4 regions of the Bradyrhizobium sp. NBAIM08 genome follow, and region 3 is predicted to be linked to each of the others. Evidence: predicted binding sites of a transcription regulator. Region 3 holds the regulator's gene; each other region holds the start of a gene.
What was found. Region 3 encodes PhoB, which activates phosphate uptake and scavenging genes when phosphate is short. Its sites were predicted from a motif close to TGTCATNNANCTGTCAT; they were not measured.
Positions count from the first base shown of each region.

Region 1: ugpB (sn-glycerol-3-phosphate ABC transporter substrate-binding protein UgpB) is a predicted target of PhoB. The motif match lies at 2,496-2,512, and genes of this name have one in related genera.
Region 2: I6F37_RS08990 (DUF47 domain-containing protein) is a predicted target of PhoB. The motif match lies at 1,978-1,994, and genes of this name have one in related genera.
Region 4: I6F37_RS20715 (UDP-2,3-diacylglucosamine diphosphatase) is a predicted target of PhoB. The motif match lies at 2,280-2,296, and genes of this name have one in related genera.

Region 1 covers NZ_JADYVR010000008.1:93,729-97,923, reverse strand. Annotated here, with positions in the region: gene ugpE (sn-glycerol-3-phosphate ABC transporter permease UgpE) at 1-198, opposite strand, end outside; gene ugpA (sn-glycerol-3-phosphate ABC transporter permease UgpA) at 198-1,079, opposite strand; gene ugpB (sn-glycerol-3-phosphate ABC transporter substrate-binding protein UgpB) at 1,127-2,443, opposite strand; gene I6F37_RS25865 (CaiB/BaiF CoA-transferase family protein) at 2,727-3,929, opposite strand; gene I6F37_RS25860 (organic hydroperoxide resistance protein) at 4,108-4,195, opposite strand, start outside.
Region 2 covers NZ_JADYVR010000002.1:588,377-592,571, forward strand. Annotated here, with positions in the region: gene sugE (quaternary ammonium compound efflux SMR transporter SugE) at 1-280, shown strand, start outside; gene I6F37_RS08985 (inorganic phosphate transporter) at 273-1,277, opposite strand; gene I6F37_RS08990 (DUF47 domain-containing protein) at 1,290-1,934, opposite strand; gene I6F37_RS08995 (branched-chain amino acid ABC transporter permease) at 2,092-3,060, opposite strand; gene I6F37_RS09000 (branched-chain amino acid ABC transporter permease) at 3,062-3,925, opposite strand; gene I6F37_RS09005 (ABC transporter substrate-binding protein) at 4,002-4,195, opposite strand, start outside.
Region 3 covers NZ_JADYVR010000009.1:185,492-189,686, forward strand. Annotated here, with positions in the region: gene I6F37_RS27875 (aspartate aminotransferase family protein) at 1-807, opposite strand, end outside; gene I6F37_RS27880 (GcrA family cell cycle regulator) at 1,267-1,779, shown strand; gene phoB (phosphate regulon transcriptional regulator PhoB) at 2,080-2,787, opposite strand; gene phoU (phosphate signaling complex protein PhoU) at 2,810-3,526, opposite strand; gene pstB (phosphate ABC transporter ATP-binding protein PstB) at 3,538-4,195, opposite strand, start outside.
Region 4 covers NZ_JADYVR010000005.1:573,447-577,641, reverse strand. Annotated here, with positions in the region: gene I6F37_RS20725 (threonine/serine dehydratase) at 1-323, opposite strand, end outside; gene I6F37_RS20720 (glycosyltransferase family 1 protein) at 387-1,430, opposite strand; gene I6F37_RS20715 (UDP-2,3-diacylglucosamine diphosphatase) at 1,444-2,256, opposite strand; gene thiD (bifunctional hydroxymethylpyrimidine kinase/phosphomethylpyrimidine kinase) at 2,596-3,396, opposite strand; gene I6F37_RS20705 (PAS domain-containing sensor histidine kinase) at 3,717-4,195, shown strand, end outside.

The sequences.
Region 1 (4,195 bases), on a different contig from region 3:
CGTGCCGATGAAGATGGTCTGGTAGTAGGTCTGGAAGAAATGACCCCCGGGCAGCAACGACATCTGCCCGTTGGCGATCACCGCGTTGTCCTGGGTGGACGCCACGAAGGCGAGATAGACCGGGAAGGCGACGATCGCGATCCCGATCCAGAGGATGATATGGGCAATGTAGCGCCGAAAGCCTTCTTCCTCGACCATCAGTAGGTCACCTTGCGTTCGACGAAGCGGAACTGGATGCCCGTCAGCACGATCACCATGATCATCAGGATCACCGATTGCGCCGCGGAGCTGCCGAGGTTTCCGCCGAGCAGGCCGTCGGTATAGACCTTGTAGACCAGCGTCTCCGTCGACTTGCCGGGGCCGCCCCGGGTCATGGTGTCGATGATGCCGAACGTGTCGAAGAAGGCGTAGACGATGTTGACGACCAGGAGGAAGAAGATGGTCGGCGACAGCAGCGGGAAGATCACGGTCCAGAACCTGCGCATCGGGCGGGCGCCGTCGATCGCAGCCGCCTCGATCACGCTTCTGGGGATGCTCTGCAGGCCGGCGAGGAAGAACAGGAAGTTGTAGGAGATCTGCTTCCAGGCGGCGGCCAGGATGATCAGCGCTGCGGCCTGGTCGCCGTCGAGCAGTGGATTCCAGTCGATGCCCAGCGCCCGCAGGTAGCGCGAGAGCACGCCGAGCGAGGGATGCAGCATGAAGATCCAGAGCACGCCGACGACCGGCGGCGCCACCGCATAGGGCCAGATCAGCAGCGTGCGGTAGAGCATCGAGCCGCGCAGCGGCTTGTCTGCCATCACGGCCAGCAGCAGCGCGAACGACAGCGACGACACCGCGATCGCGAATGAGAAGAAGAAGGTGCGCAGGATCGCCTCGAAATAGGCGGGCTCCTTGAACAGCTCGATGTAGTTCTCGAACCAGACGAAGCTGGTCGACAGGCCGAAGGCGTCCTGCAGCAGGAACGACTGGATCATCGCCTGCAAGGCCGGCCAGTAGAAGAAAATCAGGACGATCGCGAGTTGCGGCGCCACCAGCGCATAGGGCAACAGCTTCGATTGGAAAATGGCTTGCTTTTGCATGATGCCCCAGCGCGGCAGGCCGGGCGACCGGCCTGCCGCTTGTCGCCTTACTTCACGGCGGTCTTTTCGAACTGGCGCAGCATGGTGTTGCCGCGCTCGACGGCCGCGTCCAGCGCCTGCTTGGCGGTCTTCTTGCCGGCCAGCGCCTGCTCGATCTCCTCCGCCCAGACGTCACGGAGCTGCACCATGTTGCCGAGGCGCAGGCCGCGCGAATTCTCGGTCGGCTCCTTGTTGGTCAGCTCGAGCAGCGGCGTCTCCAGATAGGGCTGATCCTTGTAGAAGCCATCCGCCTTGGCCTTCTCATAGGCTGCCTTGGTGATCGGCAGATAGCCCGAGGCCTTGTGGATGTAGACTTGGCGATCGGTGTCCGAGAGGAAGGAGAAGAATTTGGCGACGCCCTTGTAATCGTCCGCCGGTTTGCCGCCCATTACCCAGAGCGAGGCACCGCCGATGATCGAGTTCTGCGGCGCGCCCTTGGCGTCCGGGTAATAGGGCATCGGCACCGCGGTGAAGGCGAACTTGGCCTGCGCCTTGACGTTGCCGAAGAACGCGGACGAGGTCAGGTAGAGCGGACATTCGCCCGACGTGAAGCGGCCTTCGCCGGTGTTGGTGCGGCCGGCATAGTCGTAGGTCTTGTCCTTCTGGAGCTCGACCAGATTTTCGAGATGCTTGACCTGGAGCGGACCGTTGAAGGACAGCACGGTGTCGAAACCGTCGAGGCCGTTGGCCTTGCTGGCGAGCGGCACGTTGTGCCAAGCGGAGAGCTGCTCGAGATTGACCCAGGTGACCCAGGAGTTGGAGAAGCCGCAGGTGGCGTGGCCGGCCGCCTTCAGCTTCTTGGCGGCGTCGAACACTTCGGGCCAGGTCTTCGGCACCTCGACATTCGCTTTCTTCAGTGCGTCGAGGTTGACCCACATCACGGTCGAGGACGAGTTGAACGGGAAGGACAGCATCTCGCCCTTCGAGGTCGAGTAATAGCCGGTGATCGCAGGCAGATAGGCCTTCGGATCGAACTTCTCGCCGGTCTCGGCCATCAGCTTGTAGACCGGCTTCACGGCGCCGGTCGCGGCCATCATGGTGGCGGTGCCGACCTCGAACACCTGCATGATGTGCGGCGCGTTGCCGGCGCGGAACGCGGCGATGCCGGCGTTCATCGTGTCGGCGTAGTTGCCCTTGTAGGTCGGGATCACCTTGTAGTCGCTCTGCGTGGTGTTGAAATCGTTGGCGAGCCTGACGATGACGTCGTTGTTGGCGCCGGTCATCGCGTGCCACCACTGGATTTCGGTCACGGCAAGCGCCGGCGACGCGCCGAGACCAATTGTGAGTGCGACGGCCGCCGCCGTGCCAAAATGTCGAAGAGCCATCAAGAACCTCCCTTGCCCGTCACTAAAGAAGCGCTTGCGCTAGCAGCGCCATATGACGTTCACATGACTGTGTAAGCGGGAGAAACGAAAGCAGCAAGCGCGGCCAAATGGGAAGTTGTCAAATAGGCCAAGACGGAGCCGTCAGCCAACTCCGTTCGCGCTGCACATGCGTGCGCGCGCCGCAGTGCGGCATTGAGATGAGGCACTATCGTGCCGCGGGCTCCGAACCTCTCCCACTTGCAAGCGGGAGAGGGAGCGCACCACCGTTGACGCTCGCCTTAGCTCAGCGTTTCCGCTCGGGACCGCAGACAGTGCCTTTTTCGACCATCGCGTCGATCTCGGCCTTGGAGTAGCCGAACTCGCCCAGCACCTCGGCCGCATGCTGGCTGAATTTCGGCGGCACGCGGCGCAGGCTCGGCTTGCTGCGGTCGAGCCGGATCGGCGAGGCAACGCCCTTGTACCAGTCCTTCTCGATAATATCGCCACGCGCGATCGTGTGCGGATTGGTCAACGCCTGGTCGATCTTCTGCACGGGACCTGCAGGCAGGCCGGCTGCGAGCAGGCGGTTGCACAGCGGCTCGGCCTCGTGCTGGCTGAACACGGCCGCAAGCTCGGCGCGCAGTGCCTCGCGATTGGCGATGCGGTCCTTGTTGCGGGCAAAGCGCGGATCGGTGCCGAGCTCGGGCTTGCCGATCTCCTTCGCCAGCTTGCGGAAGGTGCCGTCATTGCCGACGCCGATGAAGATGTTGTCGGTCTTGGTCGGGAAGATCGCGTAAGGCACGAGGTTCGGATGCTCGTTGCCGGTGAGACCAGGCGGCTTGCCATGCATGAAATAATTCGCGGTGTGCGGATGCATGATGGCAAGGCCGGTCTCGTACAGCGTCGTCTCCAGGAACTGGCCCTTGCCCGACCGCTGCCGCTCCGACAGCGCCATCAGGATGCCGATCGCCGCATAAAGTCCGGTGGTGATGTCGACCAAGGGCACGCCGATCCGCATCGGCCCGCTCTCGGGCGAGCCGGTCGCTGCGATCATGCCGGTCATGGCCTGGATGATGGCATCGTAGCCGGGGTTGCCGCCGCGCGGGCCGTCGGCGCCGAAGCCGCAGATCCGGCAATGCACGAGGCGGGGATATTTCTTGCTGAGGACGTCGTTGCCGATGCCCCATTTCTCCAGCGTGCCCGGCTTGAAATTCTCGATCAGGACGTCGGCGGTCTCCAGCATCTTGAGCAGCACGATTCGGCCGCCCTCGGAGGCGAGGTCGAGGCCGATCGAGCGCTTGTTGCGGTTGATGCCGACGAAATAGGCCGCATCCTCCTCGTGGAACGGAGGGCCCCATTCGCGCACCTCGTCGCCCGCGGGCGGCTCGACCTTGATCACGTCGGCGCCGTGGTCGGCGAGGATCTGGGTGCAGTAGGGACCGCCGAGCACGCGCGTGAGATCGATGACGCGCAATCCGCTCATGGCGCCCGTTGCTGCTTCAGTCATGCCTTCGCTTCCCTGTGTCGATCATTGGATCACAGGCCTAGCGAGGTTTGTTTGCGCCAGCAATGGCGCCGAGCGTGGAGCCGTATGCGCCGCCGAGCAGCCATGCCGCGGGGTGGCAAATTCCCTCGTAAGCGGCCGGCCCGAGGGGGGCCCCGGGCCAGCCGATCCGCGCTGCCGATCAGACCACCGTCAGGCGAACGTCGACATTGCCGCGCGTGGCATTGGAGTACGGGCACACCTGATGCGCCTTCGCCACCAGCGCCTCG
Region 2 (4,195 bases), on a different contig from region 3:
CGAGATCACCTGGGCCATCGGCCTGAAATACACCGAGGGCTTTAGCAAGCTTGTCCCGTCCGCGGTCACGCTCGCGGCCATGGCCGGCAGCGTCATCCTGCTCGGATTTGCGCTCAAATCCCTGCCCGTCGGAACCGCCTATGCGGTCTGGACCGGCATCGGCGCGGTCGGCACCGCGACGCTCGGCATGGTTCTGTTCGGCGAGCCGGCGACGGCCTTCCGCCTCGCCAGCATCGGCCTGATCGTCGCCGGCATCATCGGACTGAAGCTCGTCACTTGACGAGCTGGACCACCCACCAGGTCAGCGCGGCCACGATGCCTGAGGCCGGGATCGTGATCACCCAGGCATAGACGATGGAGCTTGCGACGTTCCAACGCACGGCCGAGACGCGGCGGGCGGCGCCGACGCCGACGATGGCGCCGGTGATGGTGTGGGTGGTCGAGACAGGAACCCCGAGGTAGGTCGCCATGAACAGAGTCACCGCGCCCCCGGTCTCGGCGCAAAAGCCCTGCATCGGGGTCAATTTCGTGATGCGCAGGCCCATGGTGCGGACGATGCGCCAGCCGCCCATCAGCGTGCCCAGCGCCATCGCCGCCTGGCACGACAGCACCACCCAGAACGGCACCGAGAACTCGCTGCCGAGATGGCCCTGCGAATAGAGCAACACCGCGATGATGCCCATGGTCTTCTGCGCGTCGTTGCCGCCATGGCCGAGCGAATAGAGCGAAGCGGAGACGAATTGCAGGATGCGGAAGGCGCGGTCGACCGCGAACGGCGTCGAGCGCACCGAGGCCCAGGACACGATCGCAACCAGCGCCATTGCGAGCAGGAAGCCAACCAGCGGCGACAGCACGATCGCCAGCACGGTCTTGGACAGGCCGCTCCACACCGCGGCCGAAATACCGGCCTTGGCCAAGCCGCCGCCGACGAGCCCGCCGATCAGCGCGTGCGACGACGACGATGGAATGCCGAGCGCCCAGGTCACGAGGTTCCAGACGATGGCGCCGACGAGGGCTGCGAAGATCACCTCGGCGTCGACGACCGCGGGATCGATGATGCCGGTGCCGATGGTCTGGGCGACGTGCAGCCCGAACACCAGGAACGCGATGAAATTGAAGAACGCGGCCCAAAACACCGCGAATTGCGGCCGCAGCACTCGGGTCGAGACGATGGTCGCGATCGAATTGGCGGCGTCGTGCAGGCCGTTCAGGAAGTCGAACAGCAGAGCGACGGCGATCAAGCCGACCAGGACGGGAAAAGCCAACGCAGCATCCACGGCGGCCCTGCCCTACACTTGCTCGATGACGATGCTGTTGATCTCGTTGGCGACGTCATCGAAACGGTCGGCCACCTTCTCGAGATGGTCGTAGATCTCGACCCCGACGATGAAATCCATCGCATTGCCGTCGCGATGCTTGAGGAACAGCTCCTTCAGGCCGATGTCGTGGAGATCGTCGACACGGCCCTCGAGCTTGCCGAGCTCCTCGGTGATCGCGGTCAGCATGGCGACGTTCTTGCCGATCTCCTGCATCAGCGGCAGCGCACGGCCGACCAGATTGGCGCATTCGATCAAGAGTCCGCCGATCTCGCGCATCGGCGGCTCGAAACTGCGCACCTCGAACAGCATCACGGCCTTGGCCGTCTGCTGCATCTGGTCGATGGCATCATCCAGCGACGTGATCAGGTTCTTGATGTCGCCGCGGTCGAACGGGGTGATGAAGGTGCGGCGCACCGCCGTCAGCACCTCGCGGGTGATATTGTCGGCGTCGTTCTCGAACTGGTTGACGCGCTGGCAATAGACCGGCGTCTCCTCGCCCCCGTTAAGCATGCCCTGGAGCGCGACCGCGCCCTGGATCACGGTCTGGGCATGGCGGTCGAACAGGTCGAAGAACCGCTCTTCCCTGGGCAGGAACGCACGAAACCATCGCATCATGGGGACAAACTACCGGTTGGAAAATGGTCAGGCCCGCAAGGGCTGTCACAAAACTGTCATAGACCATTTTCGATCCGCGCGCGTGTCGCCTCACGCCCGCGGAGCCGGATCATCCACCGCTTTCATGCATCAATGAAACTGATGCAATACCAGTTACTTAGAGCGATCGCCGGAAGTAATGCGCGATTTCGCCGACGACGCCGCGGCGGAAGGTGAGCACGCAGACCACGAAGATCGCGCCCTGGATCACCGTCACCCACTGGCCGAAGCCGGCCAGATATTGCTGCATGGCGATGATCACGAAGGCGCCGACCACGGGTCCGAAAACGGTGCCGAGCCCGCCGACCAGCGTCATCAGCACGACCTCGCCCGACATCGTCCAGTGCACGTCGGTGAGCGAAGCGTTCTGCGCCACGAACACCTTCAGCGCACCGGCAAGGCCGGCGAGCGTCCCCGACAGCACGAAGGCCAGGAACTTGTATTGGTCGGTGCGGTAGCCGAGCGAGATCGCGCGCTGCTCGTTCTCGCGGATCGACTTCAGCACCTCGCCGAACGGCGAGTTGATGATGCGGAAGATCAGGAGGAAGCCGGCGAGGAAGCCGACCAGCACGACATAGTACAGCACCGTCGGCTTGGACAGATCGAGCACGCCGAACATGCGTCCCTGCGGGATGCCCTGGATGCCGTCCTCACCATGGGTGAACGGGGCCTGGAGATAGATGAAGTACAGGAGCTGCGACAGCGCCAGCGTGATCATCGAGAAATAGATGCCCTGGCGTCGGATCGAGATGTAGCCGGTGACGATCGAGAGCACGAACGCCGCGGCGACGCCGACGAGAATGCCGAGCTCGGGCGGCAGCGCCCAGACCTTCAGCGCATGCGCGCTGCAATAGCCGGCCGTGCCCAGAAACATCGCGTGGCCGAACGACAGCAAGCCGCCATAGCCGACCAGCAGATTGAAGGCGCAGGCGAGCAGCGCAAAGCACAGCGCCTGCATCACGAAGAACGGATAGACGCCCGTGAACGGCACCGCTGCGAGCAGCAGCGCCATCACTGCGAATACAATCATCTCGTCGCGCATTGCGCGCGGGGTCACAGGAAGCGTGTCGTCCGTCAGGGTTGTCATCTCAGGCCGCCCTTCCCGTCAATCCCGTCGGCTTCACCAGCAGCACCAGCACCATCAGCACGAACACGACGGTGTTGGAGGCCTCGGGGTAGAAATACTTGGTCAGGCCCTCGATCACGCCGAGCGCAAAGCCGGTGATGATGGAGCCCATGATCGAGCCCATGCCGCCGATCACCACCACCGCGAACACGACGATGATGAGGTCGGCACCCATCAGCGGCCGCACCTGGTTGATCGGCGCCGAGAGCACGCCGGCAAGCGCGGCAAGGCCGACGCCGAGACCGTAAGTGAGCGTGATCATGCGCGGCACGTTGATGCCGAAGGCACGCACCAGCGTCGGATTTTCAGTGGCGGCGCGCAGGTAGGCGCCGAGCTGCGTCTTCTCGATGAGAAACCAGGTCGCAAGGCACACCGCCAGCGAGAACACGACGACCCAGCCGCGGTAGATCGGCAGGAACATGAAGCCGAGATTCATGCCGCCCCTGAGCTGCTCGGGAATGGCGTAAGGCAGGCCCGAGGAGCCGAAATAGTTCTGGAACACGCCCTGCACGATCAGCGCGATGCCGAAGGTCAGGAGCAGGCCGTAGAGATGATCGAGCCCGGTCAGCCATTGCAGCATGGTCCGTTCCAGGATCATGCCGAAGATGCCGACGATGATCGGCGCCAGCAGCAGCGCCCACCAATAATTGATGCCACCAAGGTTCAACAGGAAATAGGCGACGAAGGCGCCCATCATGTAGAGCGCGCCATGGGCGAAATTGATGATGTTGAGCATGCCGAAGATGACGGCAAGCCCGAGACTGAGCAGCGCGTAGAACGAGCCGTTGATCAGTCCCACCAGTAGCTGAGCGTAGAGAGCCTGCATCGATCCCGCACCCGGTCCCTTCTATTCCTCAACAACAGGCCGGCACCGCTGCGGCGCCGGCCCGCATCGTTCACCGTTACTTCTTCACCAGCGGACAGGCGCTTTCCGACAGCGGCCGGAAGGCCAGGTCGCCGGGGGTCGTGCCGATCAGCTTGTAATAATCCCAGGGCGCCTTGGATTCCTCGGGCTTCTTGACCTCGAACAGATAAGCCGGATGCAGCTTGCGACCGTCCGCACGGATCGTTCCCTTGCCGAACAACGCATCGTCGG
Region 3 (4,195 bases):
CCCCATGCCGGCCGCCGCGTCCGCGGTCGCCAGCACCGCGCCGATCGGAAAGCCGCCGCCGAGCGCCTTGGCGAGCGACATCACATCCGGTGTGACGCCGGTGCGCTTGTAGGCAAAGAGCTCGCCGGTGCGGCCCATGCCGGTCTGCACCTCGTCGAAGGCGAGCAACAGGCCGCGCTCGTTACAGAGTTCGCGCAGCGCCCTCAGGAAGGCGTGAGGTGCAGAACGAACGCCACCCTCGCCCTGGATCGGCTCGATGAGAATGCCGGCGGTGTGCGGACCAATCGCCTTCTTCACGGCGTCGAGGTCGCCGTGCGGCACCTGATCGAAGCCGTCCATCGGCGGACCGAAGCCCTCGAGATATTTCGCAGAGCCGGTGGCGGCGAGCGTCGCCAGCGTGCGGCCATGGAAGGCACCCTCGAAGGTGATCATGCGGTAACGCTCCGGATGCCCCTTGGAGAAGTGATGGTGGCGCACCAGCTTGATCACGCCTTCCAGCGCCTCGGCGCCGGAATTGCAGAAGAACACGAAGTCCGCAAAGCTCTCATTGCAGAGGCGGCTTGCGAGCTTCTCGCCGTCAGGGCTCTGGAACAGGTTCGACATGTGCCAGAGCTTGGTCGCCTGCTCCTGCAACGCCTTGACCAGCGCGGGATGGACATGGCCGAGCGCATTCACCGCGACACCCGAGGTGAAATCGAGATAGCGATCGCCGTTGGTCGCGATCAGCCAGCAGCCTTCGCCGCGCTCGAAACCGAGGTCGGCCCTGGCGAAAACGGGGAGCAAATGCGGCGCTGCGCTGTTAGTCATGACGTCACTTGAATGTTGCGGACGGCGTGAGGCATGCATTGCGCGACGCACCATCGACCGGCCCCGGAAAACGAAACGTGCCGCCTTTTAAGGGCGGCACGTGGCACTATCTTATGCCTGGCAAGACGGGTGTCAATGCCGCCCGGAAAGCCTCGCGAAACGCTGATTCCGTAGTCTTGCGGTGCCGATTTTGCGGGTTTTTCACCACGGAACATGTGGAAGCGAGTCGGCGGACTCTTGCGCGGGAGTCACGCCATATTGTAGCGTTTGGACTGTCAGATACGACATCTCGTGCAGCAGTTCTGATCCCAGAAGTCCTCATGTACCGGCGTAAACGTTCGGGCGGCTTGAGCGCGCCCGGCGAGCCTTAAGGGATTCTGACGGCACGGGTTTTTCAAGGCTAAAGCATTCGCTGCGAAGGCCCCAGGATGGCAGGCGCGCAGCGAGGGAAAGGGTGCAATGACGGTTTTGACCTGGTCCGATGATCGCGTCGAGCAGCTGAAGAAGCTCTGGGAGGCCGGACTTTCGGCCAGCCAGATCGCGGCGGAGCTCGGCAATGTGACCCGCAATGCCGTGATCGGCAAGGTGCACCGGCTCGGCCTGTCCGGCCGCGCCAAGAGCCCTTCATCGGCAGCGCCGCGGCCGCGCAAGGCACGGCCCGCGCAGCATATGATGCGGGTGACCCGCCCCGTCGCGCGCGGCAACACCGCGTTGGCGCAGGCCTTCGAGGTCGAGTTGGAAGCCGAGCCGGTTACCTACGACAACGTGGTGCCGATGAGCCAGCGGCTGTCGCTGCTGGAATTGAACGAGGCGACCTGCCACTGGCCGGTCGGCGATCCCTCGAGCCCGGATTTCTTCTTCTGCGGCGGCAAGGCGCTCTCCGGCCTGCCCTATTGTGCCCAGCATTCGCGCGTGGCCTATCAGCCCGCAGCGGATCGCCGTCGCGCAGCACCGAAACCGGGCACGCGGTGAGCTTGCGGAATTCCCTGATCGCCAAGCTTTGATCGCCAAGCTTGATCGCCAAGACTGCAGCCGTCACACGATGACGGCTCCCAATCGCTCGGTGTCATCCCCGCGAAGGCGGGGATCCGTAACCGCGGGGCGCAATCGTTGCGCGAGATGGTCACTCCGAGTCTTCGCCAAACCACGTCCTGTGGCTAATCGCGAACAGCGCAAGCGCTCGCGCTGAGATCCCGGGCTGGCGCTGCGCGCGCCCCGGGATGACGGCCGAGATCGGCGCCGCAGTTCGCCAAACCAGCTGTCGCTGGCGCCTTACGTCTGCTCAGCCTTCGCGAAGCGATCGTCCAGCGCGTAGCCGGCGCCGCGGACGGTGCGGATCGGGTCCTGCTCGCGGCCAAGGTTGAGCAGCTTGCGCAGGCGGCCGATATGGACGTCGACGGTGCGCTCGTCGATGTAGATGTCGCGGCCCCAGACGCTGTCGAGCAGCTGCTCGCGCGAGAACACGCGGCCGGGATGCTCCAGGAAGAACTCCAGCAGGCGATATTCGGTCGGACCGAGATCGATCGGCCGGCCCGAGCGCGCCACGCGGCGCTTGTCGCGGTCGAGCTCGATATCGCCATAGGCGAGCACGGTGGCGAGGCGCTCGGGACTCGCACGCCTGAGCAGGCCCTTCACGCGCGCAAGCAGCTCCGGCACCGAGAACGGCTTGACGATATAATCATCCGCGCCGGTCGCGAGCCCGCGCACCCGTTCGCTCTCCTCGCCGCGCGCGGTGAGCATGATGATCGGCAGCTGCTTGGTCTCGGGGCGGGTCCGAAGCCGCCGGCACAGCTCGATGCCTGACAGGCCCGGCAGCATCCAGTCGAGCACGATCAGATCGGGAATGTGCTCCTTGAGGCGGGTGTCGGCGTCATCGCCGCGCATCACCGTCTCGACGTCATAGCCGTCGCCTTCGAGGTTGTAGCGAAGAAGCTCGGTGAGAGCTTCCTCGTCCTCAACCACCATAATGCGTGCGCCCATGTGGTCGTAGCTCCTTAAGTCGTCAGGTGTTCGGCACCGTCGTGGCGAAGGTCGTCATGTCGCCCTTCGGCCGCTTGTCGGTGATCGCCTGGCCCTCGATCATGTAGAACACGGTCTCGGCGATGTTGGTGGCGTGGTCGCCGATCCGCTCGATGTTCTTGGCACAGAACATCAGGTGGATGCAGAACGAGATGTTGCGCGGATCCTCCATCATGTAGGTGAGGAGCTCGCGGAACAGCGAGGTGCAGATGGCGTCGACTTCTTCGTCGCCCTTCCACACCGCCATCGCCGCCGGCAGGTCGTGCGCGGCATAGGCGTCCAGCACCGACTTGACCTGCTGCTGCACGAGGTCGGTCATGTGCTCCAGGCCGCGGAACAGCTTGAGCGGATGGAAATCCGTCTCCAGCGCCGCGACGCGCTTGCCCATGTTCTTGGCGAGATCGCCGATGCGCTCGAGATCGGTCGCAACGCGCATCGCGCCGACGATCTCGCGCAGGTCGACGGCCATCGGCTGGCGGCGGGCGATGGTGAGCACGGCGCGCTCCTCGATGCGCTTCTGCAGCGCGTCGAGCTCGACGTCGGTGGCGACGACGCGCTGGCCGAGCGCGACGTCGCGGCGGATCAGCGCGTCGACGGAATCGACGATCATGCGCTCGGCGATGCCGCCCATCTCGGCGACCAGGCGGGTGAGCTCCTGAAGGTCGCTGTCGAAAGCCTTTACGGTATGTTCAGAACCCATGTTCCGTCTCCTCAGCCGAACCGGCCGGTGATGTAATCCTGCGTGCGCCGATCGCTCGGCGACGTGAAGATCTTGCTGGTGTCGTCGAACTCGATCAACTCGCCGAGATACATGAAGGCGGTCTTGTCGGAAACGCGCGCCGCCTGCTGCATGTTGTGGGTGACGATCGCGATCGTGTAGTTCTCGGACAATTCCTGGATCAGCTCCTCGACCTTGGCGGTCGAGATCGGGTCGAGCGCCGAGCAGGGCTCGTCAAACAGGATCACCTCGGGCCGCACCGCGACGGTGCGGGCGATGCAGAGGCGCTGCTGCTGGCCGCCGGAGAGCGACAGGCCGGAGGCATTGAGCTTGTCCTTGACCTCGTTCCACAGCGCGCCACCGCGCAGCGCCTTCTCGACGCGGTCGTCCATCTCGGACTTGGAGATCTTCTCATAGAGACGAATGCCGAAGGCGATGTTCTCGTAGATCGTCATCGGGAACGGCGTCGGCTTCTGGAACACCATGCCGACCCGGGCGCGGAGCAGGTTGAGGTCGAGCTTGGGGTCGAGGATGTTGGTATGGTCGAGCAACAGCTGACCGTCGGCGCGCTGGCCCGGATAGAGATCGTACATCCGGTTGAAGATGCGCAGCAGGGTGGACTTGCCGCAGCCGGACGGGCCGATGAACGCC
Region 4 (4,195 bases), on a different contig from region 3:
GCGTCCGCTGGCATCACGATGGTGGCCTGCATGTCGAGGATCTTTGCCGCCGCCGCCACGCCTTGGGCGTGGTTGCCGGAGGAGAACGCGACGACGCCGCCGGCGCGCTTGTCCTGCGGGATCGAGAACACCTTGTTGAACGCACCGCGGAACTTGAACGAGCCGGTGCGCTGAAGCATCTCCGGCTTCAGGAACACTTTCGCACCGACGCGCTCGTTGAGCACGGGGAAGGACAACAGCGGGGTGCGGATGGCGTAAGGCGCGATCACGCGCGCTGCGGCATCGATGTCGGCAGGGCCGACCGGAAGGGCCTGTTCGGTCATGGCGGAATGCTATCGCGGCCAATCAGGCCCGGGCAAGACACCTCCGCGAGAGGATTTCTTGCCTCAAGCCACGAAACGCGGCTGTTCCGCGCCGGTCCGGCCGGGCAGCACCGCCCCGACCGCCAAAATGCTGTCGATAAAGACCGTTGCCGAGGCCTCCCAGGTGTAGTTGGCGGCGAACGCGACGCAGTCCTGCCGGGAGATATCGAGCGCCGCGAAGCAGGCATTGCGCAGATCGTGATCGAGCGCGCCGACCGGCGCATCGCCGATCACGTCGCGGGGACCCTTCACGGGGAAGGCCGCGACCGGCAGGCCGCTCGCGAGCGCCTCCAGCAGGACCAGGCCGAAGGTGTCGGTCTTGCTCGGGAACACGAACACGTCGGCGGCCGCGTAGATATCCGCCAGTTCCTCGCCGTGCTTCTCGCCGAGGAAGATCGCATCGGGGTAGACCTCTTCCAGCGAGGCGCGCGCCGGGCCGTCGCCGACGACCACCTTGGTGCCGGGTAGGTCGAGGTCGAGGAACGCCTCGAGATTCTTCTCGACTGCGACGCGGCCGACCGACAGGAACACGGGTGCCGGCAGGCAGAGATCGATGACGCGCGGGTGGAACAACGTGGTGTCCACGCCGCGCGGCCACAGCACGACATTGTCGAAGCCGCGCTCGGTCAGTTCGCGCGCGAGCGCCGGCGTCGCCGCCATCACGGCGCGGCTGGCGCTGTGGAAGCGCCGCAGCGCCCGCCAGATCAGCGAGCCCGGCACTGGCACGCGGGCGCGGACATATTCGGGAAGGCGGGTATGGAAGCTGGTCGTGAACGGCAGCTTGCGCTGGCGGCAATAGCGGCGGACCATCAGGCCGATCGGCCCTTCGGTCGCGATGTGGATGCTGTCGGGACGTGCCTCCTCGATCAGCCTTGCGATCCGGGCCGGGCGCGGCATGGCGAGGCGCACGTCGCGATAGCTCGGCATCGCGAAGGTGCGGAACGATTGCGGCGTCAGGAACGTGAACTCGACGCCGAGCGCTTTTGCAGCGTCAGCGAGCTTGGTCAGCGTCCGAACCACACCGTTGACTTGCGGGTGCCAGGCGTCGGTCGCGACCAGGATGCGCATCAAGTGGTCCTTGTTATGCAGCTCTGGCTGCGACCTGTGGCACCTGCTCCGGCTTCCGCAACTGATCCGCCCAGGTGATGATCTCGAAATGGCCGTCGTCATGCTCGACCAGGGCGGTGCAGCTCTCCACCCAGTCGCCGCAATTCATGTAGCGGATGCCGGCCTCGTCGCGGATCACGGCGTAGTGGATGTGGCCGCAGATCACGCCGTCGGCCTGGTGACGCCGCGCCTCGGCGGCGAGCGCCTGCTCGAAGGCGCCGATATAGTTGACGGCGTTCTTGACCTTCTGCTTCGCCCATTGCGACAGCGACCAATAGGGCACGCCGAACATGCGGCGGAAGAAGTTGACCAGGCGGTTCATCTGGATCGCGAAGTCGTAGGCCTTGTCTCCGAGATGGGCGAGCCAGCGCGCGTTCTGCACCACGAGATCGAAGATGTCGCCGTGAATGACGAGATAGCGCTTGCCGTCGGCGCCGGTGTGAACCGTGTTCTCGACCACGTCGATGCCGCCGAAATGCGTACCGTAATAGTTGCGCAGGAACTCGTCGTGATTGCCGGGAATGTAGATGACCTTGGCGCCCTTGCGCGCCTTGCGCAAAAGCTTCTGGACGAGGTCGTTATGCGATTGCGGCCAGTGCCAGCTCGATTTCAGCGCCCAGCCGTCGACGATGTCGCCGACGAGATAGATCGTATCGGCATCATGGTAGCGCAGGAAGTCGAGCAGAAGATCGGCTTGTGAACCGCGGGCCCCGAGATGGACGTCGGAGATGAACAACGTGCGAAAGCGCCGCTCCGGGCTCTCGTCACTCACATCGTAACTTCCCATGCGCCAGCCTGTAACAATGTCCCGTGACAGGGGGATGACCGATTGAACCCTTGAGGCACCTTCAAATACGAATCACGCCTTGCCTCGCCCTCCCCGCGAATATCAGTCGCATGCGACAATCAGGCGACATGGCGCCGCAGGGGCGCAAGCCCCCGCTCTTCTCTGAGGCAAACCTCCCCGCGGCACATCCTTCGAGACGCCCGCCCTTGGCGGGCCCTCAGGATGAGGACCGAGTGTGCGGCCCTAGCTTCAACGGGCACAGTGCTGCTTAGCCTCATCCTGAGGAGACCGCTGGAAGCGGTCGTCTCGAAGGATGGGGCGCGCGTTCAGGTGCCCGCCTCAGTAGAACTTGTGGAAATGATGGATCGGCCCGTGGCCGTGGCCGACGCTGAAGCGGTCGGCGGCGGCGATCGCGGCGCTGATCCAGGCCTTGGCGTTGCGCACGGCGGCCTCGAGGTCCTCGCCCCTGGCCAGCCCGGCCGCGATGGCGGAGGACAGCGAGCAGCCGGTGCCATGGGTGTTACGGGTGGCCACACGCGGCGCGGCGAGCGCGATCGCGGTCTCGGCAGTGACGAGATAGTCGGTGCTCTCGGCGCCCTCCCCGTGCCCGCCCTTGATCAGGACGGCGCGGCAGCCCAGCGCCAGCAGGCGGCGTCCCTGGCTTTCGATGTCGGCCTCGCTCGCCGCCACCGGCGCATCGAGCAGGGCCGCAGCCTCCGGCAGGTTCGGCGTGATCACGGCAGCCAGCGGCATCAGCCTGGTGCGCAGGGCGTCGACGGCTTCAGCGGCGAGCAGGCGGTCGCCGGAGGTCGCCACCATGACGGGATCGAGCACGACATGCCGCGGCGCCCAGCGCGAAAGCGCGGCCGCGATGGCATCGATGCTGGCGGCTTGGGCCACCATGCCGATCTTCACCGCACCGATGTCGAGGTCGGAGAACACCGCGTCGATCTGCTCGGTGACGAACCCGGCCGGCACCGCGTGAATGCCGGTCACGCCGCGCGTGTTCTGCGCCGTCAACGCCGTGATCACGGAGGCGCCATAGACGCCGAGCGCGGCAAAGGTCTTCAGGTCCGCCTGGATGCCGGCGCCGCCGCTCGAATCGGAACCGGCGATGGTGAGTGCGACCGGGGTCGTCATCGCGGGAGACATGTGCTTGAGGAGGCCACCATGGCCTCTCGTAGCGCGACCGTGGAACGTCAGCAAGCGCGCCGGGCCGCCGCCAGGCGTGATTCGCGAATCGATTGCGCGCCTTGCGAATCAGTCGGACACCGCGCGGACCAAGGCCCGCAATGATGCGGGCTTGAAAATGCAACGGCGCCGGACCCTTGCTATAGTCGCGTACCTTAGCGTGCTTCGCCGGTTACGCGAGACGTCAGGTGGTGGAACCGTCCAGCGCCCCCATGTTGCGGGCCGCCGGCCCTGCAAGCCACCTGAACAAGACTCCTTGGGGTGGAACGATGTGGGCCTTCTTCGAACGTCTCCTCGACTCGTCCATGCTGTCGCCGCACGGCATCTGCCTGTTGTGGGAGCCTCAGCTGATCTGGCTTCACGTCGTTTCCGACGCCAGCATTGCCGCCGCCTATTTCTCGATCCCGTTCGCCCTCGCTATCCTCGTCACCAAGCGGCGCGACCTCAAGTTCGGCTGGGTCTACTGGGCGTTCGCGATCTTCATCATGGCGTGCGGCCTGACCCACGTGCTGTCGATCTATACGCTCTGGGTTCCGATCTACGGCATCGAGGGCATGCTCAAGGCCGCCACGGCGGTCGCGTCGGTCTTCACCGCCGCCGCGCTCTGGCCGCTGCTGCCGAAGATCCTCACGATCCCCTCGCCGTTCGAGCTGCGCCAGGTCCAGGCCGCGCTCGAGGAGGAGGAAATCAAGAGCCGCGACGCCACGCTGCTGCTGCAGCAGGTCCGCGACGCCCAGCGCGCGATGCG